DNA from 2 places in the Staphylococcus delphini genome. Region 1 is predicted to be linked to the other one. Evidence: predicted binding sites of a transcription regulator. Region 1 holds the regulator's gene; the other holds the start of a gene.
The links. Region 1 encodes LexA, which represses DNA repair genes until DNA is damaged. Its sites were predicted from a motif close to CGAACATATGTTCG; they were not measured.
Positions count from the first base shown of each region.

Region 2: a site for LexA is predicted at 13,224-13,237, ahead of EL101_RS05330 (YolD-like family protein). Genes of this name have one in related genera too.

Region 1 covers NZ_LR134263.1:1,652,864-1,669,111, reverse strand. Annotated here, with positions in the region: gene EL101_RS07925 (homoserine dehydrogenase) at 123-1,406, shown strand; gene thrC (threonine synthase) at 1,412-2,476, shown strand; gene thrB (homoserine kinase) at 2,476-3,393, shown strand; gene EL101_RS07910 (Cof-type HAD-IIB family hydrolase) at 3,578-4,381, shown strand; gene EL101_RS07905 (hypothetical protein) at 4,536-4,850, opposite strand; gene EL101_RS07900 (amino acid permease) at 5,024-6,475, opposite strand; gene rpmG (50S ribosomal protein L33) at 6,829-6,978, opposite strand; gene rpsN (30S ribosomal protein S14) at 7,150-7,419, shown strand; gene guaC (GMP reductase) at 7,500-8,477, shown strand; gene EL101_RS07880 (CAP domain-containing protein) at 8,511-9,500, shown strand; gene lexA (transcriptional repressor LexA) at 9,713-10,336, opposite strand; gene sosA (DNA damage-induced cell division inhibitor SosA) at 10,481-10,714, shown strand; gene EL101_RS07865 (DUF896 domain-containing protein) at 10,985-11,221, shown strand; gene tkt (transketolase) at 11,326-13,311, shown strand; gene EL101_RS07855 (YneF family protein) at 13,469-13,696, shown strand; gene EL101_RS07850 (CcdC family protein) at 13,946-14,416, shown strand; gene sbcD (exonuclease subunit SbcD) at 14,571-15,692, shown strand; gene sbcC (exonuclease subunit SbcC) at 15,695-16,248, shown strand, end outside.
Region 2 covers NZ_LR134263.1:1,130,018-1,146,265, forward strand. Annotated here, with positions in the region: gene EL101_RS05215 (hypothetical protein) at 1-243, shown strand, start outside; gene EL101_RS05220 (hypothetical protein) at 233-640, shown strand; gene EL101_RS05225 (hypothetical protein) at 633-1,055, shown strand; gene EL101_RS05230 (WDGH domain-containing protein) at 1,109-1,486, shown strand; gene EL101_RS05235 (hypothetical protein) at 1,509-1,916, shown strand; gene EL101_RS05240 (hypothetical protein) at 1,928-2,338, shown strand; gene EL101_RS05245 (hypothetical protein) at 2,351-2,632, shown strand; gene EL101_RS05250 (hypothetical protein) at 2,622-3,017, shown strand; gene EL101_RS05255 (RNA ligase) at 3,029-5,335, shown strand; gene EL101_RS05260 (hypothetical protein) at 5,337-5,621, shown strand; gene EL101_RS13230 (hypothetical protein) at 5,618-5,785, shown strand; gene EL101_RS13235 (hypothetical protein) at 5,804-5,959, shown strand; gene EL101_RS05265 (hypothetical protein) at 5,961-6,518, shown strand; gene EL101_RS05270 (DNA-methyltransferase) at 6,592-7,272, shown strand; gene EL101_RS05275 (YopX family protein) at 7,595-7,996, shown strand; gene EL101_RS05280 (hypothetical protein) at 8,057-8,284, shown strand; gene EL101_RS05285 (DUF1381 domain-containing protein) at 8,430-8,618, shown strand; gene EL101_RS05290 (hypothetical protein) at 8,629-9,090, shown strand; gene EL101_RS05295 (dUTP diphosphatase) at 9,083-9,610, shown strand; gene EL101_RS05300 (hypothetical protein) at 9,616-10,053, shown strand; gene EL101_RS05305 (hypothetical protein) at 10,257-10,745, shown strand; gene EL101_RS05310 (hypothetical protein) at 10,757-11,296, shown strand; gene EL101_RS05315 (hypothetical protein) at 11,329-11,769, shown strand; gene EL101_RS05320 (hypothetical protein) at 11,789-12,058, shown strand; gene EL101_RS05325 (hypothetical protein) at 12,091-12,765, opposite strand; gene EL101_RS05330 (YolD-like family protein) at 12,786-13,199, opposite strand; gene EL101_RS05335 (RNA-guided endonuclease InsQ/TnpB family protein) at 13,431-14,783, shown strand; gene EL101_RS05340 (hypothetical protein) at 15,299-15,679, shown strand; gene EL101_RS05345 (hypothetical protein) at 15,707-15,922, shown strand; gene EL101_RS05350 (hypothetical protein) at 15,934-16,233, shown strand.

The DNA of each region.
Region 1 (16,248 bases):
CTATCTTTTCTAAATTTTTAGAACTTTACAAACTTTGTGAATGAATTTATACTAAACCATATTTACATATATTTCAATAGAACATGAGTAATTTCATCAGATTTGATTCGGAGGGAAGATAAATGAAACAACTTAATGTTGCATTATTAGGATTAGGGACTGTCGGTTCAGGAGTCGTTAAGATTATTGAAGAGAACCACCAGCAAATTAAAGAAACAATTCAAAAAGATATTCAGATTAAGCATATTTTGGTTCGAGATAAATCCAAAAAGCGACCGCTGAACATTTCACGTTATCATTTGACAGAAGATGTGAATGATATTTTAAATGATGACGATGTGGATATTATCATTGAGGTGATGGGTGGTATTGAGCCGACTGTAGACTGGTTAAAAGCAGCATTAAGTCAAAAGAAACACGTGATTACTGCCAATAAAGACTTATTAGCGGTGCACCTTCGTGTCTTAGAAGATTTAGCTGAAGCAAACGGTGTCGCACTCAAATATGAAGCAAGTGTTGCAGGGGGTATCCCAATTGTCAATGCCATTAACAACGGTTTAAATGCGAATAACATTAGTAAATTTATGGGAATCTTTAATGGTACTTCCAATTTTATTTTGACAAAGATGACAGAGGACGGCGCACCTTATGAAACAGCATTACAAGAAGCACAAGATTTAGGCTTCGCTGAGGCAGACCCAACTGATGACGTAGAAGGTATTGACGCAGCACGTAAAGTCGTTATCACATCTTATTTATCATTTAATCAGGTCATTACGTTAAATGACGTTAAAACAGAAGGTATCAGTAGTGTGACACCGCAAGATATCGATGCGGCAAAAGCGTTAGGCTACAAAATTAAACTTATCGGTAAAGGCTCATATGCGCAAGGCAAAATTGATGCGTCCGTTCGTCCAACGCTTATTGCACATGCACACCAACTCGCAGCTGTCGAGAATGAGTACAACGCGATTTACGTCATAGGTGATGCAGTCGGTGAGACGATGTTTTACGGTAAAGGCGCTGGAAGTTTAGCTACAGGTTCAGCAGTTGTGAGTGACTTACTCAATGTTGCATTACAATTCGAATCGAACTTACACACATTACCACCGCATTTTGAATTAAAAACGGAAGCAACGAAAGAAATGATGGACGACGGTGAAACAGTGACATTAAAAGAAAAGGAAAGTTATTATTTTGTAGTGAATACGCCTGAAGTTTCACTCAAACAAGTGGAATCCACTATAAAAAGTCATTTACCTTTCCATAAATCGCTTCAAGTGATTGAACTCTCATCGACAACATTTGCAGGCATTGTTGTTGGAATTGACACTGATCCGACATCTTATGTTGAACAAGAAGCTGATTATCAAGTTGAAAAAATTTATCCAGTTGAAGGAGTTTGATACGTATGAAATTATGGAAAGGTCTTGTTGAAGAATACAAAGCATTTCTACCAGTAGATGAAAATACTCCGAAAGTGACGTTAAATGAAGGGCACACACCCCTCATTTATTGTGACACGATTTCAGAGATGTTAGGCATTGAACTTTATGTTAAATATGAAGGGGCCAATCCAACTGGTTCATTCAAAGATCGAGGCATGGTCATGGCAGTCACAAAAGCGAAAGAGCAAGGTAAGAAAATGGTTATCTGTGCCTCAACAGGGAATACATCGGCTTCTGCTGCGGCATATGCGGCGCGTGCAGGTTTGAAAGCGATTGTCGTCATTCCTGAAGGTAAGATTGCACTAGGAAAGTTATCGCAAGCTGTCATGTATGGTGCTGAAATCGTCTCTATTGAAGGGAACTTTGACGAGGCACTAGAAATCGTTAAAGAAGTTGCTGAAGATGGAGAAATCGAATTAGTTAACTCAGTCAACCCGTATCGTATTGAAGGTCAAAAAACGAGTGCTTTTGAAATTGTTGAGCAGTTAGATGACCAAGCACCAGATATTTTAGCTATCCCTGTAGGTAACGCCGGAAATATTACGGCATATTGGAAAGGCTTTAAAACGTATGAAGAAAAATATCAAACAGGCTTACCACATATGTTTGGATTCCAAGCGGCTGGTGCAGCACCTATCGTTAACAACCAAGTCGTTAAAAACCCTGAAACAATTGCCACAGCGATTCGTATCGGTAATCCTGCAAGTTGGAAGCAAGCAGTTCAAGCGATTGAAGAATCTGACGGTTTAATTGAAGCAGTCACAGATGAAGAAATTTTAGAAGCGTATCAACTGATGACTGCTAAAGAGGGCATTTTTAGCGAACCTGCAAGTAACGCATCGATTGCCGGATTGATCAAATTACATCGCCAAGGAAAATTGCCTCAAGGTAAAAAAGTAGTTGCAGTTTTAACGGGAAATGGTTTGAAAGATCCAGATACGGCGATTGGTTTATTAGAAAATCCTATTCAAGCATTACCAAATCATAAAGAAAGTATCGTTCAATACATTAAGGACGCGTTAAAATGATAAAAAAACAACTACATTTAGAGATTCCGGCTTCAACAGCGAACTTAGGCTGTGGATTTGATTCCATTGGTATGGCGCTGAATAAATTTTTACGTATTGACGCCCATATTATTAAGGGCGATCAATGGTGTTTTATTCACAATGGTCCACATCTCGTTGGCTTGCCTGAAGACGAAACACATTACATTTACAAAATTGCGCAACAAGTCGCTACTCAATATGACGTGTCTCTACCGGCGCTTGAAATTAATATGTACAGTGATATTCCATTAGCACGTGGTTTAGGTTCATCTGCTTCAGCATTAGTGGGGGCTTTATTTATCGCTAATTACTTTGGAGATATTGAGTTATCGCAGTACGAATTATTGCAATTGGCGACACAAATTGAAGGGCATCCAGATAATGTCGCACCAACGATTTATGGTGGCTTGGTTGTCGGCTATCATAATGCTGAAACAAAAGTGACAAGTATTGCGCATATCGAAGTGCCGGATGTTGACTTTATTATTTCCATACCCGAGTACGAGCTTGAAACGGTGGAAGCACGCAAAGTTCTACCTGACAGTATTACACATCAAGATGCAGTTAAATATAGTGCTATTAGTAATACGATGATCAGTGCTTTCATTCAACATCATTATGAACTCGCTGGACAAATGATGGAACAAGATGGATTGCACGAGCCGTATCGTCAACATTTAATTCGTGATTTTGAAGCGGTAAAACGCATTGCACACGAACATGGCGCATATGCGACTGTGATTTCCGGTGCGGGTCCAACAATTTTAACAATGATTAAAAAAGAAAACAGTGGGCCACTCGTGCGTGCTTTGCGCCAACATGTTGATGATTGTCATTCTGAACTTGCCACTGTCAATACATCAGGTGTCGTATCGAAAGTGACACATCATTTTTAAGTGATTGATAACATGCGAAAAGACTGGGGGACTTTCATTGTTTCCTAGTCTTTTTTGACAGACATTAGGATTGAAGGAGATGCGGTTCAAAAGCTTGATGTGCGCGCTTTGGTTTAAGCTTCTATCATTTTGAATTTACTGCAGTTTAGTGTAAGATAAAATCAAATTGAAAGGAGTTTTGGAGATGAAACCAGATTTAGTCGTTATGGACATGGATGACACGCTAATGACGTCCGAAAACCGTGTCTCTGATAAAACAACAGCATATTTATTATTACTTCAAAAAAATGGCGTAAAAATCGCACTCGCCTCAGGTCGTCCAACAGCGGGGATGTTACCGACTGCAAAGGCTTTAAAGATGGATGAATTTGGAAGTTATATTATGAGTTACAATGGGGCTCAAACGATTGAACTTTCTAGTGAAAAAGTCGTTTCGAAAATAGTCATTGAAAAAGCAGAATTCGATAAAATTGTAGACTTTTGCCGTGAACATGAACTTTTCGTATTAACTTACCATGACGATACGATTATTTATGAAGGCGAACATGAATATATGAATATCGAATCAGAGTTGACAGGACTGCCTATGAAAAAAGTGGACGATATTAAAGACTATATTCAAGACGCTGTGCCTAAAGTGATGGGTGTCGACTATGAAGATCATATTGCAGAATTGATTAAAAATATGAATGGCGAATTTGATAACGAGGTTGATATGACAACGAGCAAGCCATTTTTCCTTGAATTTATGAGTAAAGGTGTCTCTAAAGGAGAAGCGATTCAAAAATTAGCTGAACGTTTAGATTTAGATGTGAATCAAATGGTCGCATTCGGTGACAGTGCAAATGATATTGAAATGTTTAAAGTGGTCGGAAAAGCCGTTGCGATGGACAATGCGTCAGATGAAGTGAAATCTTATGCGGATATGGTCACAAAAAGTCACGATAAAGATGGTATTCCGTACGCATTAGATCAAATATTGTCATAAACCAAGCTATGAAAGCGGGGGAGGTTCGCTGAACAATGAGCGATGTCGACCTTGCTTTTCGTTTGCGCTAATGCCGTGTAGGTGAAAGGGTCATTTAATTATGTTGGGCAGTAAAAAATGAAGCACTCCTTAACAGAGCGCTTCAAAAGATTCACTATTTCGCGGTATGCGTCCATTCATGTTTGCCACGATGACGTTTAATATGCGCATACACTTGATCTGCAGCATAATCTAAATTTGTGTACACGGTGATGGCAAATGCCGATTGAGACGCTTCAAAATCGGTCTCCAAATACAACTCTTTTAAGTGTTGAAATAAACTTTCCATTTGTTCGTGCGTTAAACTACTATACTCTCTTAACGTCCGTTTCAACAACTTCCCGTTTTTCTCTTCTAAAACTTGTACCACAATGACAAAGCGTTCTTCAGTTTTTAAAACATCATCGAAAAGGTTTGTTTGTCCTATCATCACGTGCCCACCTTTACAATTTATTAATTTAATTATACATGAAATCACAATATGTAGGAAATGGAATAGACAAGTTTTTTATTGAAATTCATACTTTCAAACACGGTGTTATTGTGATGGAAGTAAGGAAGACGAAAAAAAGAGCCCTACACGGAAGGCTCCTTGATTTGAGTCTACTCTCGATAAGATTCATGTTCACTTAAATCAATTTCTTCAAGTGGAATGATGCGTGTTTTGTGAATCAACTTATGAATGATATAGACGAGTAATAAAATGAAAATAGGTAAAAAGTTTTGTGCTAATTTCGCTAAATCAAAATGAACAAATGCTTCAGCTGAACTACCGAAAATTAAGAATAACAACGTTGCGATAACGATAATAGGTCCAACAGGGTAAAACGGCGCCTGATAAGGTAACAATTGATTGATATCTTTATTTTGCTTTTTAATCGCACGTCGTAATCTGATTTGAGCAATAATACTTGAAGCCCAAACAAATGTTACGAGGGCACCAATAATATTGAGTAAGCCCATGACACTTTGTGGATTAAAGTTTGCATAAATCGTGACGGCTGCAATGAAAATAAATGTTGTGTATAAAGCGCGTAATGGCAATTGTGAACGTGAATGAATGTGACCTAAAAATTTCGGTGCTTGTCCGTCTTGACTTAATGAGAACAACATACGACTTGTTGTAAAAACACCTGAATTTGCAGCTGAAAGTAATGATGTTAAAATTACTGCGTTGATGACAGAAGCTGCAAAAGCAATACCGACTCTATCAAAAACAATCGTAAATGGACTTTGAGCGATTGAACCACTTTGATTGAGTAATGTTGGATCTGCATAGGATAAAATGGCAGAAATCACCGCGATTGACAATACATAGAATAATAAAATACGCCAGAAAACTTGCTTGATCGCACGTGGCATAGACGTTTTTGGATTATCTGATTCACCTGCTGTTACTGCAACGACCTCAGTTCCACCAACGGAAAATCCTGCGATTAATAAGACGCTTAAGAATCCTGAAACACCACCAACAAATGGGGCTTCACCCGTTGTAAAGTGCTCGAAACCGTAATAATGGCCTCCTAAAATACCGAAAATCATTAAAATGCCTAAGACGATGAAAATAATGATTGTGACCACTTTAATTAAAGAAAGCCAAAATTCAGCTTCACCAAACGCTTTAACGGTAAAGATGTTCACTAAAAATAATAAGACTATAAAGATTAAACTCCATACAAGCGGTGAGAAGAAATGAAATGCATCCCAATAGTTAATGACACTCGATGCAACGATAATATCAACACTTGTGACTAGCGACCAAATTGTCCAGTATAACCAGCCCATCGTAAAACCTAAAGATGGGTCTACAAAACGATTGGCATAACTGCTAAATGCCCCAGACACAGGGTAAAAAGTGGCCATTTCTCCTATCGATGACATTAAAAAGTATAACATCACCCCGATGACTAGATAGGCGAGTATCGCACCACCTGGACCAGCTTGAGCGATTACGCCGCCAGTTGCGACAAAGAGCCCTGTACCAATCGCGCCTCCAATGGCAATCATTGTAATATGCCTTGATTGGAGGCCTCTACTTAATTTTTTTTCTTCCATACATATCTTCTCCTCAACAATTAGCTTTCTATATATTTTACTTGTTAAGGAGATGAGTTTCAATAAAAATTTGTGACTTTAAAGCGATAAAATATTTTGTGAAATATTATAGGGTGTGAAAAATAGAAAATACGGTGGAGAAATTCGTCGTGATACAAAGTGTGTAAGCAGTTTTGTGGTCAATATGTAGAAAAGTTGTAAGATGATAAGGCAAATAAAAAAGTCAAATGATGTTCGAAATCATTTGACTTATGTCGTATTTTAATTATAAGCAAGGTGACGCGCTCGCTAACGCATTGATGCACTTGCGTGATAAGCGTCGCACAATCAATGACAGTGATCGTTCACTATGATTATTTTGTTTCTCTGTGTAGAGTGTGTTTGTTTAATCTTGGGCAATACTTCATCATTTCAATACGCTCAGGATTAGTTCGTTTGTTTTTAGTTGTGATGTAGTTACGGTCACCACATTCAGTACATGCTAATGTTACATTTACGCGCATGACTAGTCCCTCCTTTTCAAATTGAAACTATTACGATTTATTATTTTAGCACGAGCCAGGCGTTTTGCCAACTCTTTTTTATTTTCATCAATTAAAGTCTTGCCAAGAAGAAGAGACATGTGCTAATATGTAAAACGTAATGATTACGATTTGTAAGGAGTGTTCATATATATGGCTAAAAAGTCGAAAATTGTCAAAGAGCAAAAAAGAGAAGCATTAGTCGCAAAATATGCTGAATTACGTAGAGAATTAAAAGCAAAAGGTGACTATGAAGCATTAAGAAAATTACCAAGAGATTCTTCGCCAACACGTTTAACACGCAGATGTAAAGTGACAGGTCGACCTCGTGGTGTGTTACGTAAATTTGAAATGTCTCGTATTGCATTTAGAGAACATGCACATAAAGGTCAAATTCCTGGCGTTAAAAAATCAAGTTGGTAAAGCGATTTCCTCTTTATTTTACTTTGTTCCTTAAAGATAGTATATTATCAAAGGAATAAAAAGATAAAGGGGCTTTTTTTATGAGAATTTTTGACTATGAAGATATCCAACTCATCCCGAATAAAAGTATTGTAAAAAGTCGTTCAGAAATCGATACATCAGTTCAATTTGGACCGAAACGTTTTAAATTACCAGTTGTGCCAGCCAATATGCAAACAGTGATGAATGAACCTTTGGCTGAATGGTTTGCGCAAAATGATTACTTCTATATTATGCACCGATTTGATGAAGCAGCGCGTTTACCATTTGTTAAAAAGATGCAAAGTAAAGGGTTATATGCTTCAATTTCTGTAGGTGTGAAACCTGGTGAATTTGAATTTATTGATGCATTGAAAGCTGAGAATCTTACACCAGAATATATTACAATTGATATTGCGCATGGGCATTCAGATCAAGTGATTGACATGATTCAATATATTAAGGAACATTTACCTAAAGCGTTTGTCATTGCAGGTAACGTCGGTACACCAGAAGGCGTCAGAGAACTTGAAAACGCGGGCGCTGATGCAACGAAAGTCGGCATTGGTCCGGGGCGTGTTTGTATTACAAAAATTAAAACTGGATTTGGGACAGGTGGATGGCAATTAGCTGCAGTCAATCATTGTAGTAAAGCTGCCCGTAAACCTATTATTGCAGACGGTGGTATTCGTACACATGGCGATATTGCAAAATCAGTGCGCTTTGGTGCATCGATGGTCATGATTGGCTCCCTCTTTGCGGCTCACGAGGAATCACCGGGGGAAACAGTTGAAATAGAAGGTAAAAAATACAAAGAGTACTTTGGTAGTGCATCAGAATATCAAAAAGGCGAACGTAAAAATGTTGAAGGCAAAAAGATGTTTGTAGAGCATAAAGGCTCACTGCAAGATACACTTGTAGAGATGCAGGAAGATTTGCAAAGCTCGATTTCATATGCGGGCGGCAAAGATGTTGATGCATTGAGAAAAGTAGATTATGTTATTGTACGCAATTCTATATTTAACGGAGACCGTGACTAAAAGGAGCTGTTCATTATCAAAAAATTTCTTTCAATGATTGGTGTCGGAATTATTCTCTTATTACTCGTACCCATTCAGCCGATTGAAACATTTTCTAAAATTGCGACACCGATTACCCAACAAATCGATCAACTTGTAGAAGGTAAAACGAACGAAACAACACTCAAAAAACCGAATGAACAAAAATTTGCAATTAGAAATATACAAATGAATATGAGTCGCGAAGAAGTCGAACAAAAGTTAGGTCAACCTGAGTCAGAAATTGGTAATGAATACGGAACAAAATGGGAAGTTTATCATCAAGATTTTAGCAACTTTGTGATGGTCAGCTATATTGACAATAAGGTGCATGGTTTATATACAAATCAAAATATGATTACATCGAAAAGTGGTGTCAAATACGGAACGGCTCAAAAAGCGGTACGTAAAGAACTTGGCCAACCAATTAAAGGGATTCAAAAAGGTCGCACCATTTATGAAAATGATAACGATGAATACGATATATTTGATAAAGACGGAATTTATACGACTGCCTTTTATGATCAACATGAAAATAATCAATTAACAGGATTGATGCAAATCAGTCATCAAATGGAAAATAGATTGAACAGTCAATATGCAGCCCCATCAAAATATTTACAAGAAAGTTTTGAGAAAGAAGATTATTATTTATTAAATGCTGAGAGAGTTCAAAAAGGCTTGCAACCCCTGAGCTATTCGAACAAATTAGCTGGCACTGCGCGTAAACATAGTACTGACATGGCTGAAAATCAATATTTTGACCATACAAATCTTAAAGGTGAATCACCATTTGATCGTATGGAAAAAGACGGCCATCAATATCAGACAGCGGCAGAAAACTTGGCATATGGTCAAACGAGTGCGATTTTTGCGCATCATGGCTTAATGAATTCAAGTGGCCATCGTAAAAATATTTTGAATGAAAATGTCAAAACAATCGGTATAGGTGTTGACTTTAATGAGAAACGCCAGCCGTATTGGACTGAAAATTATATAGGATAATGTTTTGAATGGTAATTTTGGGGAATAGCAATCATGGAAGTGATTTAAATGACATCAAAGCAGAACCATTCAAAGCAAAATACTGTGAATAAAAAGAAAACAACAGATGATATTTTAATACAAGTGAAAAAAATTCTGAATAAAAATTAGAAAGAGCGGACCTTACATATCAGTTGTAAGGTCCGTTTTTTGAAGGAGTGGTTTACGCAAGATTACATTTCTCTAAACAAGCCAATGACTTTACCTAATACTGTAACTTGTTCTAGATAAATAGGTTCTAAACTACTATTTTCTGGTTGTAAACGATAACGATTTTTTTCTTTGTAGAAACGTTTTACAGTAGCCTCATCTTCCTCAGTCATTGCAACAATGATGTCACCATTTTCAGCAATCGATTGACTTCTTACAATGACTTTATCTCCGTCTAGAATACCAGCTTCAATCATACTATCTCCCACAACGTTAAGGATAAAAATCTGGCCGTTATGTGTCGATGTAAAATGTTCAGGTAACGGATAATACTCTTCAACATTTTCAATAGCAGAAATAGGTGTTCCTGCTGTAACTTTACCGATGACAGGCACATAGATTGTTTCTTCCATATTCACAGGTTCGCCCATCAATTCATTCACAATCTCTATAGCGCGCGGTTTCGTAGGGTCTCGTCGAATATAACCTTTTTCTTCTAATCTTGACAAATGCCCATGTACAGTCGAACTTGAAGCTAACCCCACAGCCTCACCAATTTCACGAACACTTGGTGGATATCCTTTTGATTGCACGACATGTTTAATAAATTCAAATATTTCACTTTGTCTTTTTGTTAATTCTCTCATTTTCCACACTCCTTCTCAGTACTATTTGTTGATATTATAACATACCACACGAACATTAACAAACGTTTGTTCGTTTTGGTGTTGACATAGAACATTCGTTCTGTTAGATTATTAATACAAACAAACGTTCGAGGAGTGACGAAGATGCTTCACATTAAAAGTTCAGAGGTTTACTTGTTCTTATCAGTGTTTATCATTTCTTTAATTTTATTTTTATCATTCTTTTTACTCGCCACTGATGCAAGCAAAACAGAACAAACGTACGAAATGACAGATCATCAACTTAAAACGACACAAACAGAACAACATCAAAAATACGAACAGCAGCGCAATCATACCAACGAACAGTCCGTTGTAGCCGTGACGCTGAGTCATTAAATAAGCCACACAAAGACCATAGAGAGAAAAAGGTTCAGGTTATCTTCTCTATGGTCTTTTTCTAGTTTCTTCTTTAATATGTGTAAATTCTTTAAAAATACGAAAGGGTCTTTTTAGTGGAGGAAATGAAATACTATATGAGAAAAAAGTATTAGTTCTGAATAACGCTCAAACAATGACAGCGCTTACTTTCGTACCGAGTTCAAGCGTTTGGTTTTATAACATTTTTCTGTTATATTTTTGTAAAGAAAATCACGGAGGAGAGCTCATATGCTTAGTAAAGAAAAGTTAAATCGAATTAATGAACTCGCAAATAAGAAAAAAAGTGAAGGCCTTACTGAAACGGAAGCAAAAGAACAATCTCAATTAAGAAGTGAGTATCTAGAAGTATTTAGAAGCAGTTTTAAAAGCCAAATCGAAAACACAAAAGTGATAGATCCAGATGGCAACGATGTAACGCCTGAAAAATTAAAAGAAGTTCAAAAGCAAAATCAATTGCGTAGTTAGTATTTTTGAATAAAATGGATAACGCGGTGCCATTTATTAGGCTTCGGACACTGTTTCGGTTATAATGTAATTATGATATGGAATGAGAAAGGAAGGATTTTCAAATGAGTCAACGAAATGATAGCTTAGCTATAAATACAATACGTGGATTAAGTATTGATGCTATTGAGAAAGCGAATTCAGGTCACCCTGGTTTACCAATGGGGGCAGCACCAATGGCATATACTTTATGGACACGCCATTTAAACTTTAATCCAAATTCACATGAATATTTCAACAGAGATCGCTTTATTTTATCAGCAGGTCACGGATCAGCATTACTTTATAGTTTATTACATGTGTCTGGTTCACTTGAACTTGATGAGTTAAAACAGTTTAGACAATGGGATTCTAAAACACCAGGACACCCAGAATATCACCATACACAAGGCGTAGAAATTACGACTGGACCACTTGGACAAGGTTTTGCAATGTCAGTTGGTATGGCAATGGCTGAAAAACATTTAGCTGCTAAATTCAACAAAGATATCGACGTTGTTGATCACTACACTTATGTATTGGCATCTGACGGTGACTTAATGGAAGGTATTTCACATGAAGCAGCTTCACTTGCAGGGCACTTAAAATTAGACAAATTGATTACACTTTATGATTCAAACGATATTTCTCTAGATGGGGAAGCTTCAAAAGCATTCTCTGAAGATATTAAAAAACGTTTTGAAGCTTATGGTTGGAACCACATTCTTGTAAAAGACGGTAACGACATTGAAGCGATTGATAAAGCGATTGATGAGGCTAAAGGTCAAGCTGGCCCAACAATCATTGAAGTGAAAACAATCATTGGTTACGGTTCACCTAACAAATCTAACAGTAACGCGTCACATGGTGCGCCACTTGGTGAAGAAGAACGTAACTTAACATTCGAAAGCTATAACCTTGATCCATCTAAACACTTCCATGTTGAAGATGAAGTTTATGACATTTTCAATTCGACAATGATTCAACGTGCGGATGAAAACGAAAAAGCATGGAAAGAAAAAGTGGAACAATACGCTGAGAAATACCCTGAATTATACAAAGAGTTCGAAGATGCTATGGCAGGTAAATTACCTGAAGGCTATGAAAATGAACTTCCTAAATTTGAACTTGGTCACAAAGGTGCTTCTCGTGCAGACTCTGGTGATGTGATTCAAGCCTTAAGTAAAGCAGTACCAACATTATTCGGTGGTTCAGCTGACTTAGCTTCATCAAACAAATCAAATGTTAAAAACGAAACTGACTTCTCTGCTGAAAATGGCATTGGTAAAAACGTATGGTTCGGTGTACGTGAATTCGCAATGGCTGCAGCGGTTAACGGTATGGCTGCACACGGTGGTTTACACCCATATGGTGCGACATTCTTCGTATTCAGTGACTATTTAAAACCAGCATTACGTTTAGCAGCGATTATGGGCTTGCGTTCAACATTCGTATTCACACATGACTCAATTGCTGTAGGTGAAGATGGTCCAACTCACGAACCAATCGAACAATTGGCTGGTTTAAGAGCGATTCCTAACTTAAACGTTATTCGTCCAGCTGATGGTAACGAAACACGTGTTGCATGGAAAGTCGCTGTTGAATCAAACGACACACCAACTGCATTAGTATTAACTCGTCAAGGTTTACCTGTATTAGATGTGGAAGAATCTACAGTTGAAGAAGGCGTAAGAAAAGGTGCTTACGTTGTATTCGAAACTGAAAAAGCTCCAGAATATGTTTTATTAGCATCTGGTTCAGAAGTAAGCTTAACAGTAGACGTTGCTAAAGCGCTTGAAGAACAAGGTAAAGGTGTACGTGTCGTTTCAATGCCAAACTGGAACGCATTTGAAAATCAATCAAAAGCATACCAAGATGAAATTTTATTACCACATGTTGAAAAACGTGCGGCTGTTGAAATGGCAGCTTCATTAGGTTGGCATAAATATGTTGGTATGAACGGTGTTGTCGTAGGTATCGACCGTTACGGTGCAAGTGCGCCTGGCGACTTAGTTGTTGAGAAATACGGCTTCACTAAAGAAAATGTTTTAGCAGAAATTGAAAAATTATAATTTCCTCTAAAATAGTGTCAAATATAGCGTCGAGCTCGATCAGTCGATTTTGAGCTCGGCTTTTCTTTTTGGATTTGGTATAAATTTGTCTTCCATATCTTGAAAAGCATACATAATTTTAGTAAAATGCAAAAGGATAAAGAAAGTGGGTGAAACTATGGCTACATGGTTAGCAATTTTATTAATTGTTATTGCACTTATCGGTGGATTAGTTGGGGGCTTTTTCTTAGCACGTAAATATATGATGGATTATTTAAAGAAAAACCCACCAATCAATGAAGAAATGTTACGCATGATGATGATGCAGATGGGACAAAAACCATCTCAAAAGAAAATTAATCAAATGATGACAATGATGAACAAAAACATGGATAAAAAAATGTAATGTTCTTTAACGTTAACGATAGCAAGGATTTGTGCTGGAATTAGAAACGCGCACATCCTTGCTATTTTCTTTTTTGAATGTATCTGAAACAGAAGTTTTGGATTCAACCGTTCAATTATACTTTTTAGTTTGGAAAACTGCTGAATATATTCGTTTTCCATTCAAAACGACAAGTATAGACTATTACTCATTTGGGGTGTCATATGATATACTTATTGGTATCTTTGGATGATGTTAGGAGGAGCAGCGTTGACATATTTAGTTCTATCCATACTCATTGCGTTTGTAATGGGTGCAGGTGTCATTGTCATTAGAATGAAGGCGCAAAAATATCCAGTAAATACAAAGAAAATTATTTTGCCTCCTTTCTTTATGGCTACGGGCGCACTGATGTATGTCGTCCCTTATTTTAGATTAACTGGGTTTGAAATCATTGAATCCGTCGTGTTAGGGGTTGTTTTTTCAAGTGTACTCATCATGACCTCGCATTTTGAAGTCAAAGGTAGCCAAATTTATTTAAAAAAATCTAAAGCATTCCCATTTGTACTGGTCACGTTATTACTGATTCGTACAGTACTGAAAGTCTTTTTAGGTAATTCTGTAGACCCTGGGGAATTAGCGGGGATGTTCTTCTTGCTCGCGTTTAGTATGCTTGTACCTTGGCGACTTGCGATGCTTTATCGATATAAAAAAATCAAAAATCAAATTGTCGCATCATGAGTATGTTATTGACCTTTGCAGTGAGCGTGCTGCGAGGTCTTTTTCTATAGTTGAAAGCAAGTGCAAAATGATAATAAAAATCGTCGGTCGTCACTTGAAATGAACCGTAGCATGCTATAAAATAAAGTCGAACATTTGTTCTGAGGTGATGGAATTGAAATTAATACATACGGCCGATTGGCATTTAGGCAAAGTTTTAAACGGTCATTCGTTTTTGGAAGATCAGCAATATGTTTTAAAACAATTGATTGAAGTGCTTGAACATGAACAACCGGATGCGCTCATTATTGCAGGAGATATTTATGATACGGCTTATCCGAGTAAATACGTGATTCAACTGATGGAAGAAACGATTGCAAAAATCAATTTAGAGATGCAAATTCCGATTGTGATGATTAATGGCAATCACGATGGTAAAGAACGTTTGCGCTATGGTGCTTCTTGGTTTCGACATAATCAACTTTATATTACGACAGAAATTGAGCAATTTTTTGAACCAGTGATTTTGGGGAATGTGGCCATTTATACGCTGCCGTTTTTTACTTTATCTGAAGCACGTGAGTATTTAGAAGTTTCTGTAGAATATTATGAAGAGGCTGTGAAAAAACTAGTCGATCAAGTACGACCACAGTTAAATCCTGCAATGACGAACATTTTAGTGGGGCATTTTACGCTGACAGGTGCGCCAAAAAGTGATTCGGAACGCGACATTACGATAGGTACCATTGAAGCGGTATCGCCACAATTTTTGTTGGATTTTGATGCGGTCATGCTGGGACATATTCATCATCCTTTTGCGAGTCAGTATCAAAACGTCGTGTATAGTGGTTCGCTGTTACAATACTCATTTTCCGAAGTGCAACAAGCTAAGGGCGTGCGCCTATTTCATATTGAAGCCGATCAAGCGATGCGACAAAGTTTTATCCCGTTAAAGCCAGCACGTGAGTTAGAAGTTGTGGAAGCAAGTTTTGACGATATTATGAACGGCCGATTTAAGCGTAAAAGTGATGACAGTTATTTTCATTTTAATGTTGAACATTTAACGCATGTCAAAGACCCTATGCAAAAGTTGAAACAGATTTATCCAAATACATTATCTTTAACACAACAAACGCTACCGTCATCTTATCAGTCTAAAATACTGACAGATGTTAAAAAGTTATCCCCATTAGATATCGTAGACCGATTCTACTCTGAAATGACGACCGGTACGCTTTCAGAGACGCAAAAAAGTAATGTCATCCAGTTGTTAGAAACGATGAATGAGGAGGAATAATCATGAAACCATTAAAATTGCATCTTCAAAATTTCGGCCCATTTTTAGATGAGACGATTGATTTCTCCCGCATCCAATCCAATCAACTGTTTCTGATTAGTGGTAAGACAGGTTCAGGTAAAACAATGATTTTTGATGGGATTGTGTATGCATTGTATGGGCGTGCATCTACAGAAAAAAGAGAAGTGAAACATTTAAGAAGTCATTTTGCAGATGCTACCAAACCTTTAACCGTCACGTTTGAATTTGAAATTTCTGGTAGATTATATAAAGTCGTTCGTGAAGCATCGTTTTTAAAACCGGGTAATAAAAATGAAACGAAACCGAAGCTTGAAGTGTATCGTCATGAGGCAGGACGTTTTGAACTCATAGAAAGCACGATTCAAGCAGGGGAACGCTTTATTTTAGATCTTCTAAAACTTAAGCAAGATCAGTTTAGACAGTTGTTCGTATTGCCTCAAGGTGAGTTTAAAGAGTTTTTAGTCTCAAATAGTACAGATAAGCAAACCATTTTAAGAACGCTCTTTAATACGCAATTATATGATATGTTGAAAAA
Region 2 (16,248 bases), 520 kb from region 1:
TACCTTTATATGACTGACTTAAACCTAACTGACACCTTCACCGTCGAAGTAGAAGAAGAGCTGAATATGGAAACAGATATACCAGTATTAATTGAATTGAATCGTGGAGAATTTCACTTTCATTATGATTCTTTTTTAAGAGGGGAGAAAAACTGTAATTCAGATGCTTTTTATATATTAAACAATGATATGACTATGACTCTATTATGGACGAGAAACGGGGAATTAGTAAATGAAAATTAAAGTTAAAAAGAAAATGAACCTACATGAATTAATTCAATGGGCTTGGGAGAACGATGTTAGAAATAAAACTTTTAGAAGTGATAAGGTTTTAGGTCAAATTGTTAGATTCGATGAAAATGGATATTTGGATATTAGTAACAAGATTACTGCGAAGAATGAAACATTTACAGTAGAAATCGAAGAGACAATCACGGAGGAGTATAAACTCCCTGAAGGTTTAGCAATGTATAAGAGTGATAATGACGATTTACAAAATATTCAATTAAAAAATCTAAGTATTAATGATGCTAAAAAGTATGTCGACGAGTTAGATGGAAAACTTGAAGCGTTTTATATGGTTAATAGTAGCACTGATTTAGTATTAATTTGGAAAGATGGGAGATGGTGGAATGAGTAAAAGAAATAAAAGACAACTCATGGATAGTTTTATTTACTATGTGAATCATGATAAAGAGTATTTGCTTAACAAGGAACAAAGAAAAGTTGTAAAACCTTATGTGTGGAGATATAAACTGGTAACACCTTTAGCAAAAATTAAAATTGGTTTAATACCTATTAATGAATTTATTTTTGATGGGTTGAGCTTCCTTTTGGAAAAGGCAAATGATTTAGTAAGAGATATAGAGTATCGTATTTTTAAATTTTTAAGTACAGACCCACTTTTTGTTAGAAATACTAGGAAGAAATTTGAAAATAAGTTAATAGAATTGGAAGATGATACTGGTTTAGAGAGATTAGCTAGATTCAAAGAAGAAAAAAAGGAGAAGAATCTTGTGTATGTTCGACCTACAAAAAGTAATAAAAACAATTAAAGGAGTTTTCAAACACAAACTGATTACCCAATCTAATTGAGGAGGACGAGCTAATGAAAGGTTTTATAATTAATAGTTTAAACAATCAAATTCAACAATTAAAGGAAAAAAATATAATCAGTACAAAGGAAGTTTCAGACGGTTACCACACTTTTGGTCAACTCTATCATGACAGAGCAGTATTGTTCGCAGTAATTTTAAATACATATAAAGAAAAAGCATGGAAATCTAAGCAACATCATGACGGTACAATGTTTGGTAAACCTAATGAAATGTTTATTGTGGGTGTCGATACGCCTGAAGGACAGTATACATATCATTACCCTATGGTGTATTGGCACATGTACGATGTGAAAGAGTTAGATAAGGCGCCAGAATACGATGGGCATACTTTCTTGGATATTGATAGACTATTTGGGTTAATCGACTAGAACGATTTAAGGAGGAAAAGCAATGAGTTTAGATTTTGAAGTAGTAGGAGTGACATTAAGCAAAAGGAAAGTGGAGCAAAAAGGTTTGCAGCATTTTGTCAACAATTTTAGATACAAAGATGTATTAAAGAAAAATAAATATGAAGAGTTTAATTTCGAGATTGATTTTAGAAGACCCGATTATTTAATGGATTTATTATTAAGAGACGCTGAAGAATATCGTGATAGTATTAATGAGGAATACGAAGGAATATATGTTTTAACTAAAGATAAAATAATTGATTTGTTTAATACAGAAATGAACGAACAAACTTTTAAAAATTCTAACGACAGAAGTTATTATCATAGCCTTATGTCCCACATCTGTGATTTAGTGGGGTACGATAGTAAGCACAACGATTTCTACATGTTTATGTTCATTAGCGGATAAGGGGTGTTACTATGTGCGATTACAACAAGAAGTTAATTGAGCATATTTTATACAGGTCTTACGTCAATGAGTCGCCAGTTAGTCATATACATTTAAACAAAGTATGGTATTTTTCCTTAGGTTATCTAATCTACCACGACTTAGATTTAGCCTTAAAGGTATACAATCGTAGCAAAGTTAGAGAAGGGGTATGGGGAGCAGTATTGCCATACATTCAAGACAATTATTCTTTCTATAAAGTTACACCGATATTTGAAGAAGGGGCAAAACATAAGTCATTTAACTTTATGAATTACATCATAGATAAACTCATTGCTATAAACACAATGGTGCTCGTTGATATAAGTCAAGAACACAAGGCAAAGAATGAGTATTACACGTTTAAAGAGATTAAAGAAGCATTTAAAAATATAAAATGGTAGGAGTATATTATCATGAGTGAAATAAAATTAGACTTAGTGAAAAGTAAGCGTGATATTAAAGAAAATGATGATTGTATTTTTGATGAAATTAAAAAACTTGGTTCGTTTTTATTTGACGTTTTACAGCGATGGAATGAGTATAGTATTGCTGGTATAGAAGAAGTAGCAGCAATGAAATTTATAAGTTATGAAGAAGCGAAAAAAGAATATGACAGCTTAATGTATATTATGGACAAACTAGCTGAACACAATATTATTGAAAGGAAAGTAAGGAACTTGAAAAATGGGAACTAACGCAAGATTTAAAGGAAAACAACGCTTAGACTTTTTAATAGCGCCAACAATTTATATTCTCAATTTAAAAGGATATAAAACTAAATTTAGTTGTTCTGGTCATATAAAGAATAAACAGTGGCGTCATACTTATATACTCTTTGAGGATTACAACGAACCTAACTCTTTACCAAAATATTTTCGGAATAATGCGGGCTTACCAAGTGAAGTAATCAATCCAATTACACCTGAAGTCTTTACTGAGCCGAGGAAAAGAGCAACAATACATTTAACTCAAGAATTTATACACAGAAACAAAACTAATAAACTTTTAGCGATATTTAAAGCCAATATTTCCCTTTTGATTTGGTCACTAAAATTAAAATCTAAAAATAAAACGGAATGAGGTTATGATGAATGAAACAATTAGTATTACTTAGAGGCGCGCCAGCTAGTGGTAAGTCAACCTTTTTAAAAGAAAATGGCTTAGAACCGTTCGCATTATCACCTGATGTGTTAAGGTATTCGGCACCAGTAGTCAACGAAACAGGTCAACTGGTAATGTCTCAAGAAAACGATAATAAAGTATGGAAGTTGTTGTTCGAGATTCTTGAAGAGCGTATGAAAAATGGTGATTTTATTATTGTCGATGCTACTCATTCAACAGCTAAACTAATTAACAAATATAAAAAATTAAGAGAAAGTTATGGTTACCGTACATATGTGGTTGATTTTGATATACCCTTAGAAGAATGTTTAAAGAGAAATAGCCGAAGAAAAGAGTATGAATTTGTTCCAGAAGAAGCTATTGAGAATATTCATGAACGATTAAAGTACGAGAATATTCCTAGTTTTGCTAAAGTGTTAAAACCAGAAGAATTGTTGGAAGAAATTGAATGGAAAGTGCAAGATTTTAATCAATTTAATAAAGTCAAAGTTATTGGTGATGTGCATGGTTGCTATACTGCATTAAATGAATTAGTTACATATGAAGAAATTGCTGATAATCAAGACACAGCTTATATTTTTGTAGGAGATTTGTTCGATAGAGGGTTAGAAAACGCAAAAGTATTTGAATTCATTGAATCTATTTATAACTTGTCTAACGTGTTTCTGATTGAAGGGAATCATGAAAGACATTTGAGAACATATATAAAAGTATATGACGAGTTAATTGATGAGCTTAATTATAGCTTAGGTGATACTGAAAAAGATAAGTACAATAAAATGTATAAATACATTAAGTCTCGTGGATTCATTCAAACGACACTAAAAGAATTTTTAGATAGTGGAATCACAAAAGACCGAGTAAAGCCAATCCTAAGAAAATTGCTACAATGCTTGTATTTTGAGTTAAATGGTTCTCAATATATTGTGACTCATGGTGGTATTTTACCGAACATGATTCCAAATTTAAACTTAGTTTCTACTAGCCAATTAATTAATGGAATTGGTGGATATGAGTTTGAAATCGATGATGAATGGAGTGATGAAAACTTTTACATGATTCAAAACCGTATTATTCAAATACATGGTCACAGAAATCTTTATCGTATTCCATTGGACGTAGATGCAAGCTCAATCAACTTAGAAGGAAGAGTTGAGAAAGGTGGGCATTTGAGAGCCATTACTATTATTAAAGGGAACCCTTTTGTTAAGAACAAAATTGAGACTCATGAAATTAAGAATGATGTGTTTGACTCAAAATGGTTAATTTCAGACGATTACACAGAAAAGTTAGATGTTGATTTAACAGTAGAACAATTTATTGATGCAGCAAAAAGTGATAGAAAGTATATCAAAGTTCAAAATCAATATGATAATGTGTGCTCTGTTAATTTCACATCAAAGCTGTTTAATAGTGGGAAATGGAATCAGTTAGCAGTGCATGCAAGAGGGTTATTTGTTAAAGACGATGGAGCGGATAGTGTAGTTAAAGGTCGAGCGTATAACAAATTCTTCAACATTGATGAAAACAAAAAAAATAAATTAGATAAACTTATTGACAGACTGGAGTTTCCTGTAAAAGCATATCGAAAAGAAAATGGATATTTAGGAATCCTGTTTTACGATAGTGATATTGACGAACTTGTGTATGCTTCAAAGAGTAAAACTCACAAAGCAAAGTATGACAATCAATATGCGTTGTGGTTCAAGGATATAGTTGAGAATGCTTTAAGTGTTGATGAATTGGAGAGGCTAAAAAATGAGCTTAAAGAGTACAACGCATCAGCTGTGTTTGAAGTAATTGATGTTAAGAATGACCCACACATCGCTAAATATGATAGAAGTAAAATTATACTCTTAGATGTTGTAAAGAACCAACTACAATTTGAAAGAGTGAGTGAAGATTACAGTCGAGAACTAGCTGCTATGATTGGACTAGAGCACAAGGAGTTAGAGTTTACTTTCAATAACTGGCAAGATTTCTATCAATGGTATAAGGTGCAAATTAAGAGCTTGGACGCAAAACATGAAGGTTGGGTACTTGAAGACAGCAAGGGCTATATGCTCAAGATAAAATCTAAATGGTACAAAGACTGGAAGTATATTAGAAAGTTCATTGGTAAGATTAACACTGGTTATTCACCAAAACAATTTATTTTACAAAGTAACCATGAAGTAAGAGATTTTTATTACTGGTATAAGAAAAATGGAAAGAAAACAGATAGAGATAGCGACTTAATTAGATTGAGAGATGAGTTCTACGAACAAGAGGGTTAAAATGGTATATTTGCGCTATTTAAATAAGGCTAAAAAGAAACCAGTGGCGATTGATTTTATTCAATTCACTGGAATTGAGAGTGCAGAAGCAATTGAAGAGTGGACATATAACAATGTAGTATATACAGTCACTAATCATAAACCTAAAATGAAGGTGAGAACGTTAGAAGGCATCATGACAGCTGAATTAGGTGATTATATTGTGAAAGGGATAAAAGGCGAGTTTTATCCAGTTAAGCCGGATATTTTTAAGAAAACTTACGAAATTTTGGAGGCGAGTGAATGACTGTTTTATATGTAGTATCACTTCTTTTAAGCGGAGCTGTTATTTCGGATTATGTAAGGTTACGTAAAAAAAATAAAAAGTTGGGATATAATGTCAGCGTCCTTTCGGAACAAGTTATGAAAGATTACGGAGAAAATTACGTTAAAAGCATTATTAAATTTTAAAATAAGGAGGAAAAGTGAATGACTAATGAGGAACTATTTGAGGTGTTTCAAGAAGCAATGCGTGAATTAGAACATTCTATTCGGCAAATTGATAACGAAGCCGATAGATATATTATTAATAAAGCTATAAAATTAATTGATTCTGTGGCTTGGAAGTATGAGGAGGACGAGTGAGATGAAAGCACCACATAAAGTATTGAAAGAAATAGAAAAAAGCATTTTTAAACCTGAATACACTTTCGAGCACATAAAAGACTTAGCGGGTGAAACACTAACACATGTTTTTCATTTAAAAACGAGAGTTGATACTTCCGGTAGGCTTCCTGCTATCATATTTGTCACTGAAACTAAAAAAGTATTTATTTATTCTTTAAGAATCGACACAGAAATGCAAGAAGAGATGGACTTACTCGACATAGATGCTATTACAAAAGCATATATTAGTGAGCATCGACTTAAATATATGCTTTTAAACAAAGAGCTACAATTTGAGGGCTATCTTACTGAAGAAAAATTACCTTTTGTGAATCATGAAGCGATTAAAGAATACCGTGACTATGTAGAAAATAAATTAAAAGAGGAAAGGGAAAAGTACACAAAAGAACAGGAATACAGAACGTATTTAAAATTAAAAGAGAAGTTTGAGGGGGACACACCTGAAAAAGAAATTAAGAGCAAAAAAGAATTTATTCATACATTACATAATGGCGATGGTTTAACAAAAAACATCTAACTGGCATTTAATTACATATTAGGTGATGAAATAAAAGTTTTATCTTAAAAATAAAAGCATAGAGGAATGAGTTATGAAAATCAGAAATATAGATTGCTTAATTGGAATGGAAGAAATACAAAAAGAAAGTATTGACGCTTTAATTACAGACCCACCATATAATATTGCAAGAGATAATAATTTCAAATCAATGGGTAGAGCAGGGATTGACTTCGGTGAATGGGATAAGAATTTTGATATGACAAGTTGGTTGCCAGTCGCTATTTCTAAAATAAAAAAAGGAGGAAATATTGTTATTTTCACTGATTGGAAAGCAATAACACCTATAATTAAAGAATTAGAAAGATTGGATTGCGACATTAAGGATATGTTGAGAATTGAAAAGTCTAATCCTATGCCACGCAACAGAGATAGACGGTTTATAACGGATTATGAAATTGCAATTTGGGCAGTGAAAAAAGGCGAGAAATGGACTTTTAATAGATTATCTGAAACTTACGAAAGACCTTTAATAAAAACGAAAGTCACTCCTAAGTCCGAAAAAATAAATGGCGGACATCCTACCCAAAAGAATATCGAAACGATGGAGTGGATAATTCAAAGATTGACCAACGAGAGAGATGTCATTCTTGACCCGTTTATGGGGAGTGGAACAACAGGTGTAGCTTGCAAAAAATTGAATAGAAGATTCATAGGCTATGAATTAGAAGAAGGATATTTTGGAATTGCTAAAGAAAGATTATTAATTATTTAGAATAAAAAAGTTTGAGGTGGGGAAAATATATGATGCCATATGTTTCAGAGAAATACTATTATACAGGTGTAAGTGATGAGTATTTTACTACAGGAAAGCAATATACAGTAATTGAAACAGGGAGACACTGGTTTAAAGAGTGGGGTTGTGGTGCATAGATGACAACTGATGAATATCCTAAGACTAAAGATATAGATTATGGTTGTTTTGTATCATATGAAAATTTTGGAAAAAACAAGAACTTTGAAAAATACTAGATGAAATAAAAGTTTACCAAGAGGATTAGAATAACATATAAAACTAGAATTTTAAAAGGAGAATCATGATGATTAATAAATACAGAATTTTTAATAAAGTTAAAAATAAATATGTGGAAGATGTTGTTGTAGATGATTTTCATAAAACTTTATGCCAACCAGCAATTACACCAGATGGAAAATTAGTTGCTCTTTATTATGATGAAATTTATGATGTATTGCCTAATACTTATTTAGTTGAATATTCAACTGGGTTGTTAGATACAAATAAAATAGAAATATTTGATGGAGACATCATAAAAAAAGAAAATATATATTACAAATATTATGAAAAAGTTTATTATGACAGAGAGTTAGCTTGTTGGTGTGCAGGTAAAAATGATACTTTATCTAATATCACAAATTTAGAAGTAGTAGGTAATATACATCAAAATCCAGAATTATTAAACGAGGGTGCAGAATATTAAATATAAGCAAGATTATTAATTATTTAGAATAAAATTAAATTTTTATAGGAGAAATTATTTATGACAAAAGGAATTAAATTAGAAACATTAAAACAAGTGATTGAAAGGAGTAAGTTTGACTTATCTACTGATGATGTTTTATCGGATATAGACCGAGATGAATTCGAGGAGATACTAAATTTTGCGGAAGAAAATTGGGAAGAGGTTAATTTCATTATCAATATGGCAATATCACACTCATTAAATAGGTTGGCAATTAGAAGCAGTTTTGCCGCAGATATTGAATAACAAGAAGATTGAACTAATGGCGAACAAGGCTTAGCAGTAATGTCACCGTTTGCAGTTTTGAATCTCATTATCGGATATTCTTGATTGATTGGAGATAACCGAAGCATAGATATTACTGTTTTTCAAACAAGGAGGCGCTGAGGAAATGACACAATACTTAATCACAACTTTCGTAGATGTCTATGGTCAAACGTATACAGAAGCAACTAAAGCTAGAGGTAATCAAGCGTTTACTGTTGTAGAAGCAGAAAGTAAGGAAGAAGCAATTAAAAAATACAACTTATATGCTAAAAATAGACAAGTTGGCGAACCTAAGACAAGTGTAAATCAGTGAGGAGCACTAAATGAAATCTAATGAGACGTTAGCAGCAGAAAAATACTTGTATAACTTATTATTAAAAGATAGGTTAAGCATTTATGGGTGTCACGAAGTAACCATTGGAATAGAACCTTTAAGAAAAGGTCGAGAGATTGTAGATTTTTTAACTTACGACAACAAAAATGTTTTTAGAGCTTATGAAATAAAAGTTACAAAACAGGACTTAAAAAGTAGTGCAAAATTATCGTTTGTTGGACATTACAATTACTTAGTGATGACTGAAGACTTATACGAGGAAGTAAAGAATACTAATTTAATCCCGTTTAACATCGGAATTGTGATAGTAGGCAAAGGTGTTATTAAGAAATCAGGAAGAAAGACTTTGAACATGAGCGATAACATTAAGTTGTTAGAAAGTTTGATGAGGTCGCTTGATAGAGAAAATAGAAAAGATAAATTAAAGGATAAAGGTGATGAGATTGGCTAATATACTAACAGTAGAGCAATTAGAAGAATTATTAACGATACAAAAGGAATTCGACGATAGAATACCGACACTTAATCTACAAGATAGCCAAATCGCTTACGTAGTTGAGTTTTTCAAGTGGTTTAATACACTGGAAACGTTTAAAAACTGGAAAAAGAAGAAAGGCAAACCATTAGAAACGCAATTGAATGAACTTGCTAACATGTTAACGTTTGGGTTGAGTATTGCAAATCAATGTCTTGACGGGACTGAAAAAGTTAATGATGAGTTCACACAAAAAGAAATAATAGAGTTTATTGAAAAGGCAAATCGTAATTTAGGATATGCAAATGCCTTTACGCAATTTATGTATGATTTATATGGCTTATACGATTATGATTACAAAACTAAAATGCTTCTACCTTTTGCTTTTGCGTATGAATACTACACTATCGACCAACTCGTTGCGGCATATAAAAAGAAAATGAAAATCGAACTTATCAAACTGAATAAAGGTTTAGAACCTTTGGAAAGCGAGTGAATACAATGAGTGTACTAGGGTTTGTGTTGATTTCATTGACAACTTTATTTTTATTGATGATAGTTTTGTTTCCAGAGGATAGGCTCTACTTTAGAAAATATCCTAAAACAATCAATCTAGATGAATTAGAAATAATTGAGCACTATGATTTAATAAACCTGTATATGAGAGATGGTAAAAATTTTGTGCTTGATTTAGAAGACTACAAAAAGCAATATAATTCAGATAGCGATTTTATAACTTTAGATATTGGCTTAATAGCTAGAAAAGATAGTTTTGTATTATTCGATATGTACGGCGCAGGAACAGCGAAGTATAAAGAAAAAGAGTTGTCATATTTAAAAAATAGTAATGGCGAGTTTACTTCTTTATATGCGAAGAATGAGAGAATGTTTAAGAAATTGGAGTATAAGATTCGTGATGGTAAAGCAAATAAATGTTGAAAAGAGGATTTTATGGAAAGTGTAATTAATAAATCAATCAATTTTATATTATATTTAAATATTTTTATTTTTTGGCTATTTGGCACATGGGATTCTACTAATGAAAACTTAGCAGGTGTTGTGTGGGACATTTTCATGATAATCATTTCGCTCGTAGCTTTACAGTTAATCAACGATAAATCGACAAGAGAGGGTGTTTAAATATGGAAGAATATTGGGTTGCAAAACTTCCGAAAGGATATTGGAACGAACACGCAGATGATTGGGTTAAACCTGTTCATGCAACAATGTTGAGTAGTATTGCGAACACTAAAGAACAAGCTGAAGATTGGTTTAAACAGCGCATTGATAAACCGTTTGTGGTAGTGTCGTTGAAAATAAATTACCATGTAGCAGATTATGCTCAGCACGAAGAAAAAGATTTGACTGAAATTTCAAAAACTGATGCTAAAGACCTTAAAGAACTGACATTTGAAAGTATTGAAGAATACGTTTTTTCTACGGAAGAAAAGTTGTTATTGAGAGATTTATTACGTGCCGCTAGAGAGGACGCTATAAAAGGATTTGATAGAACACTCTATCGTATAAATAAATATGAATTTAGAAATAGTGTTATAGAAAGTGCGCTGAAACTTAAAGGTTTTGAAGTAGAAATATACGAAGATGAACTATATTTGTCGTGGAGAGATTAAGACTTAGCGCTATGGAACGAGCTAAAATGGGGGGGGTAAACAATGAACACAATAGAGGCTTCTTTACTCACAATTGCTTTTTTGGTGCATTAATCTTGCTTGTAAAACCAATTGTGGTAGACAGAAAGAGAATGAAGAAAGTTGTCGCAATTGTAAAAGGAATCGATGAAGAAGTATTTTTAAGAACACCTTTAGAAAAAAGAGTTAAATTAAAACTTGCTAATAAAGAGGAACATGATGTAAGCTGTCACGATTTTAAACAACCAAATTTCATTAATATAAGTCAAAGTGAAAGAATACATAAAACAGCCATAGTTTCGGAGTACCACTATACAAAAGCAGTAATCGTACAAGGCGACTGGATAATTGAAATCTTAGGCGATGTAAATGGGAATCTAGAAGTTGCCCGTATATATCATGTGAAAATAGAAAAACTCTATGTATACCAGATTAGCTGGTATTTTGAAGATAATAAGGTTAAAAATCTAACTGTAAAATCTAGACATTACTTTTACGATGCCAGAAAGGACGAGATTAGCATAAGTATGTGATATGAAAACAAAATAACAGGAAGGTGAATTATATGAAAAGAAATAGACGACTGATATATGGTGCTTTGGGAGAGTATATAGTTCATGGTAATGACAATTTTTTAAACTCAGAACAAATTAAAATAGCAAATGAATACAACAAAGAGCTGCAAAAATTATTAAAGGAATCTTTAAGAGAAAGACGTTTGAGAAAAATTACTACCTTTATTAGTAAAACTCCAAGTTATATATTGCAAGGGCTGAGCAACATCGTTAATGCTTTGATTATACCGTTCGAGTGGATTGCTATGAAAATGGACGATATAGCCGTTACCCATGAAAACAAAATAAATCTAACAGTAAGTAAATTAGAAACAGCAGATAATTTAAATACTTATGCTCATGATGTGGTCTTACCTTTGCTTGAAGATGCTGAAACAGACGATATGTTTGAATTACACCAAAAAGAGATTAAAAAACTAAAAAGAAACTAAATTCATGGAGGAAAAAGAAATGAAAGAACTAACAAAGAAAATTGCAGATATTATGAATTATGAAGTTTGGTATAAAAAGTTAATTTTATTGATTGTATTGTCAGGATTATTGGTTGTAGGAGTATTGCTTGTAGATGCGTTGATTAATGTTATTCGTATCTTGTTTAACATTGAGTTATTTGTATTCTTATCGCCAGTGTTCGCTTTATTATTCTTATTTGGTTGTCAGATTAAATATCCCAAGGATAAGACACGAAATTATAGTGAGTATGCTAAGAATAGAATGTAGAAAAGGAAGAGATAGTGTTGAGCTATCTCTTTTTATTTTGATAATTTCTGGCAACCGATGCAAACAATCAAGCCAATAAGTATGTTTATGAAAATTAATGGCATTTGCTCTACGAGACCGGTTGGGAGCGACCCGAATATTTTACTAAATAAATATTCATAAATCATTTGTTCGTAAAAATCACTAATAGATTTGCTGAAGTCGTTAATAACATAAGTCGTTTTTGGGTATTTTACTCTCCCAGTATTCAGAGTATCGAGTAGCTGGTCGAGGAGCTGAAAAGTGAAAAACGACTGTTGTAAACTAAAATCTTGTTTTTCTATTTTCTCTATGTTTGAAACAGCTTCTTCAATTATTGAATCATCATTTTCAATTTCTCTTAATATCTTCTCACCAGTAGAAATGTTTAAGACGGGAAGTTTAACTTGAGGAGGAACGCTAAGTATCTGTGGAGTTTGTATCTTAGAAAGTTGTGCTGCCAACTCTAATATCGGCTTATTTAACTGAAAATAAAAATCTCTGTAAATTTTATTTAATTGTCGGCTAATTTCAAGCGTACTGTTGAGTTCAGGTAAAACTTCCTTGTTATACATTTGAGCCAATCTAATTTGTGGTCTCAATGCATTTGTCCTTGAGACGGCTCTACTCATTCTTTGAAAAATTTCCATGTTCTTTCTAAATGGGTCGGGGAAAGTAAAATTAGACAATAAACAACATCTCCTATTATTTAAATTTTTATATCATATAAACAATCAAACGGTAACCAAATAGAATCGGTAGAACGTTCATTGGTTAATTGAACCTTTTGATTTAGCTCATCAATAGTTTTAATGTAACCCTTAACTGAGTGCATATAACCATTCTTCCAGTATTCTACTGTTATATAACTATTATTATACACAACATATTGAAGTTTTTGGTTTACATCTTGTATTTGTTCTTCAGAAAGTAGTGGCATATCTATTTTGTTTTGATTTTCTTCATATTGCTTTATCATTTCATATTGTTCAGGAATAGTTTTAAATGGTTGCCACTTCACAGAGCCACGTCCTTTGGGTATTCTTGGGTTAAGTAAATGTCGTGGTATTTTACGATAATCAGTTATATGTTGATATTCTTCAGGTAAGTTTTTATCAATCATTCTGTCACCTCACACACACATTGTAGAACATTTGTTCTTGTTGGGCAAGAGAATATGTTTTATATATTAGTAAGATGTGTTTATTTTTTAAGCGCACCTTTTTATTTGGGCGGTGATTATACAGATTATGAAAAGATTAAAAATAAATTAATGAATATTGTTGACATATAGAAAATGAGGTTGTATAGTATTAAGTGTAACAAAGAAAAAAAATTAAATGAGGTGAAACGAATGGAAAGTGAAAAAGAAAAATATGTCGTGCAATCGTACGGGATTAAGCTAATTAAACCAGTAGGTGTTGATGAAGGAGATTGGGATTTTGCTGGTAAAGTGTTAAGAGATTTAGACTACGCTTGCTTTAGAGTTAAAAATAAAGCAGCTACTAGAACTTACATGAACGTAATTGAGAAATTAGAATATGAAAACATTCATGGTAAAGGAACATATGATAAGTATTTTAAAACGAGATATGGTAAGACATTTTCAGCCTATAACAGCGAATGCGCAAGAGAAGATAAAGAATTAAATAAAGGAGATTTATACAGAGAATATTTCAATTTAATGGCTCGTGAGGGTGAAAAGGTTGTAAAATATAACATGAAAAAAATATTAAATGGGAACGCAAGCAACATTACTTTCAAAAGAAATCAACCAGTCCCTATAACTTCAAGAATGATTTTTATCACAAAAGAAAGTGGGAAATATTATGCTGAGTTGACTTTGCTAAGTCCTGAAAAAGCGAAAGAGCTTGGCAGAAAAGGGAAGAATGGTACAAGAATCAAATTTTTACTTAGCTCTAAAGGACAGGAAAAAGTTATATTAGACAGATTAACAAGTGGTGAATATGATTTAAGAGATAGTCATATTCACGTTAAAAAGAAAGGAAATAAATTAACTAACTATTTAATCATTGCTTATAGACATAAAGTAAAAGACGATAACGATTTGATTCCGAATAAAGTATTAGGTGTTGACTTAGGAGTATCAAAAGCGGCATATATGGCTGTTAGTGAATCACCAGTGTCTGAATATATAAATGGTGGAGAAATTGAGCAGTTTAGAAATGGCGTTGAAGCTAGAAGGAACGGCATGAGAAATCAGTTGAAATATCACTCTAGCAACAGAAGCGGACATGGCAGAGCAACGAAACTAAAGCCGTTAGAAAAACTTAGAGAGAAAGTCAGCAATTTTAGAAAACTAACAAATCATCGTTATGCTAAATTTATTGTTGATACCGCATTGAAAAATAATTGCTCAATTATTCAAATGGAAGAATTGAAAGGTATCTCGAAAAACGACACATTTCTGAAGCGTTGGAGTTATTTTGATTTACAAGAAAAAATTGAGAATAAAGCAATAGCAGTAGGTATTGAGGTGAAAAAAGTTTCTCCTAAATTTACCTCTCAAAGATGTAATAAATGCGGTTATATCGATAAAGAGAGCCGAAAAAGTCAAGAGAAGTTTGAATGTGTGAATTGTGGGCATAAAACTAACGCTGATTTAAATGCCGCAAGAAACCTTTCAATGCTCAATGTTGAAAAAGAAATAAAAGCGCAATGTAAGGCACAAAAAATTAAGTATTGAAAATAAATTAATAAATTAAATATCGCAAGGTGCTAAACGTCATAGCATCGTGGCAGTATCATGTCACAAAATCGAGAAAGTGTCGTTTTAACAAGGTAAATACATAATTTTTAACGATATATAAAACGAAATACACTCGAAAGGTAAACTGAATAATCAGTTTGAAATCTAGCTCACAAATACCGAGTTAGACTACTCGCCAATGTTTGACGTTAGATTGGTTAGAGGTAACAGTACCAAGTTATTTAACAGAGTAGTGATACTATAAATTCGGTACATGTAGTAATCTTCTAGTAACAGTACCAAGTTATTTAACAGAGTAGTGATACTATGATGGTATAGTCTTTTACCCACAGCATGTAACAGTACCAAGTTATTTAAAAAGATAAATTAAATATATAACATGAATAGAAAATTTATAATAGATTAGTTTGCAAACAGAGAAATGGTAAAATGTAAAAAATAGTTATAAAATTTAAGCGATATTAAAAATAAATGAAAAAGGAGACTTAAAAATGAGTCTGTGTGTGGTAAATTATTATGACACTAGAAACAAGTATTTATCTTCTGTACTTTTCGATTCAGACGTTGACGCTATGGAGGAACTCGAGAGTAATAATTATTATATGAAAAAGTGGGGTAATTATTATAATGACGAAACACAAAAATATGCAGTAATAGAAAAATGCATTAGAAATATAAGATATTCAGCAAATAACTCAAATGATGAGCTAAAGTGTTTTGTACTATTTTCTAGAGAAAGATATAAGGAAGAATATTCAAAAGATTTTGTCAGTGCTTATATTTCAGATGAAGCAGGAGTGAAGAAACTGATTAATGAGCTATATAGTGTTGACGATTTTAATAATTTAATATATAGTTATGAAGTGATATGATAACCAAAATCAAAAGGAGAGAATATTATGCGAGTTTATATTGTAGAATATAGAATTTACGACTGGGGCGGTGAGAAAGATAATATGACAGATGGTTCATTTTTTCGTAGTTTCGACGAAGCAGAGTACTACTTGTTAAAAGAAGGATTTAAACATTACGAAGATGACCAGTACATTATTGGTGACGATGTAGATAAGATAGTAGCCACAATTAAAATGTTGACACCTTATGTTGAGATTTAGTTGGTGGAAATATGGATATAATTACTGATGTATATTTAAAATTTATAAACAATAAAAATAAAATAATTTATATTGACAACAAAGAAGTTGAAGTAAAAATTTCTAATAGTTTTGCAACCGATGATGGAAGCGTTTTTGTATTGGCTTTGAGATATAAAGACACATTCGAGATTTTTGAAATATCTCAAATGTATTTTAGCGATTATGTGACTATAAAAACTAAATATGAAAGAGTTGGCGTAAAGAATGAAGAAGAGTTTGATTTTGCTATAGAAAGATTGATAACGAGATATTTATTAGATAAGAATTGAATGTTTTGAAATAAT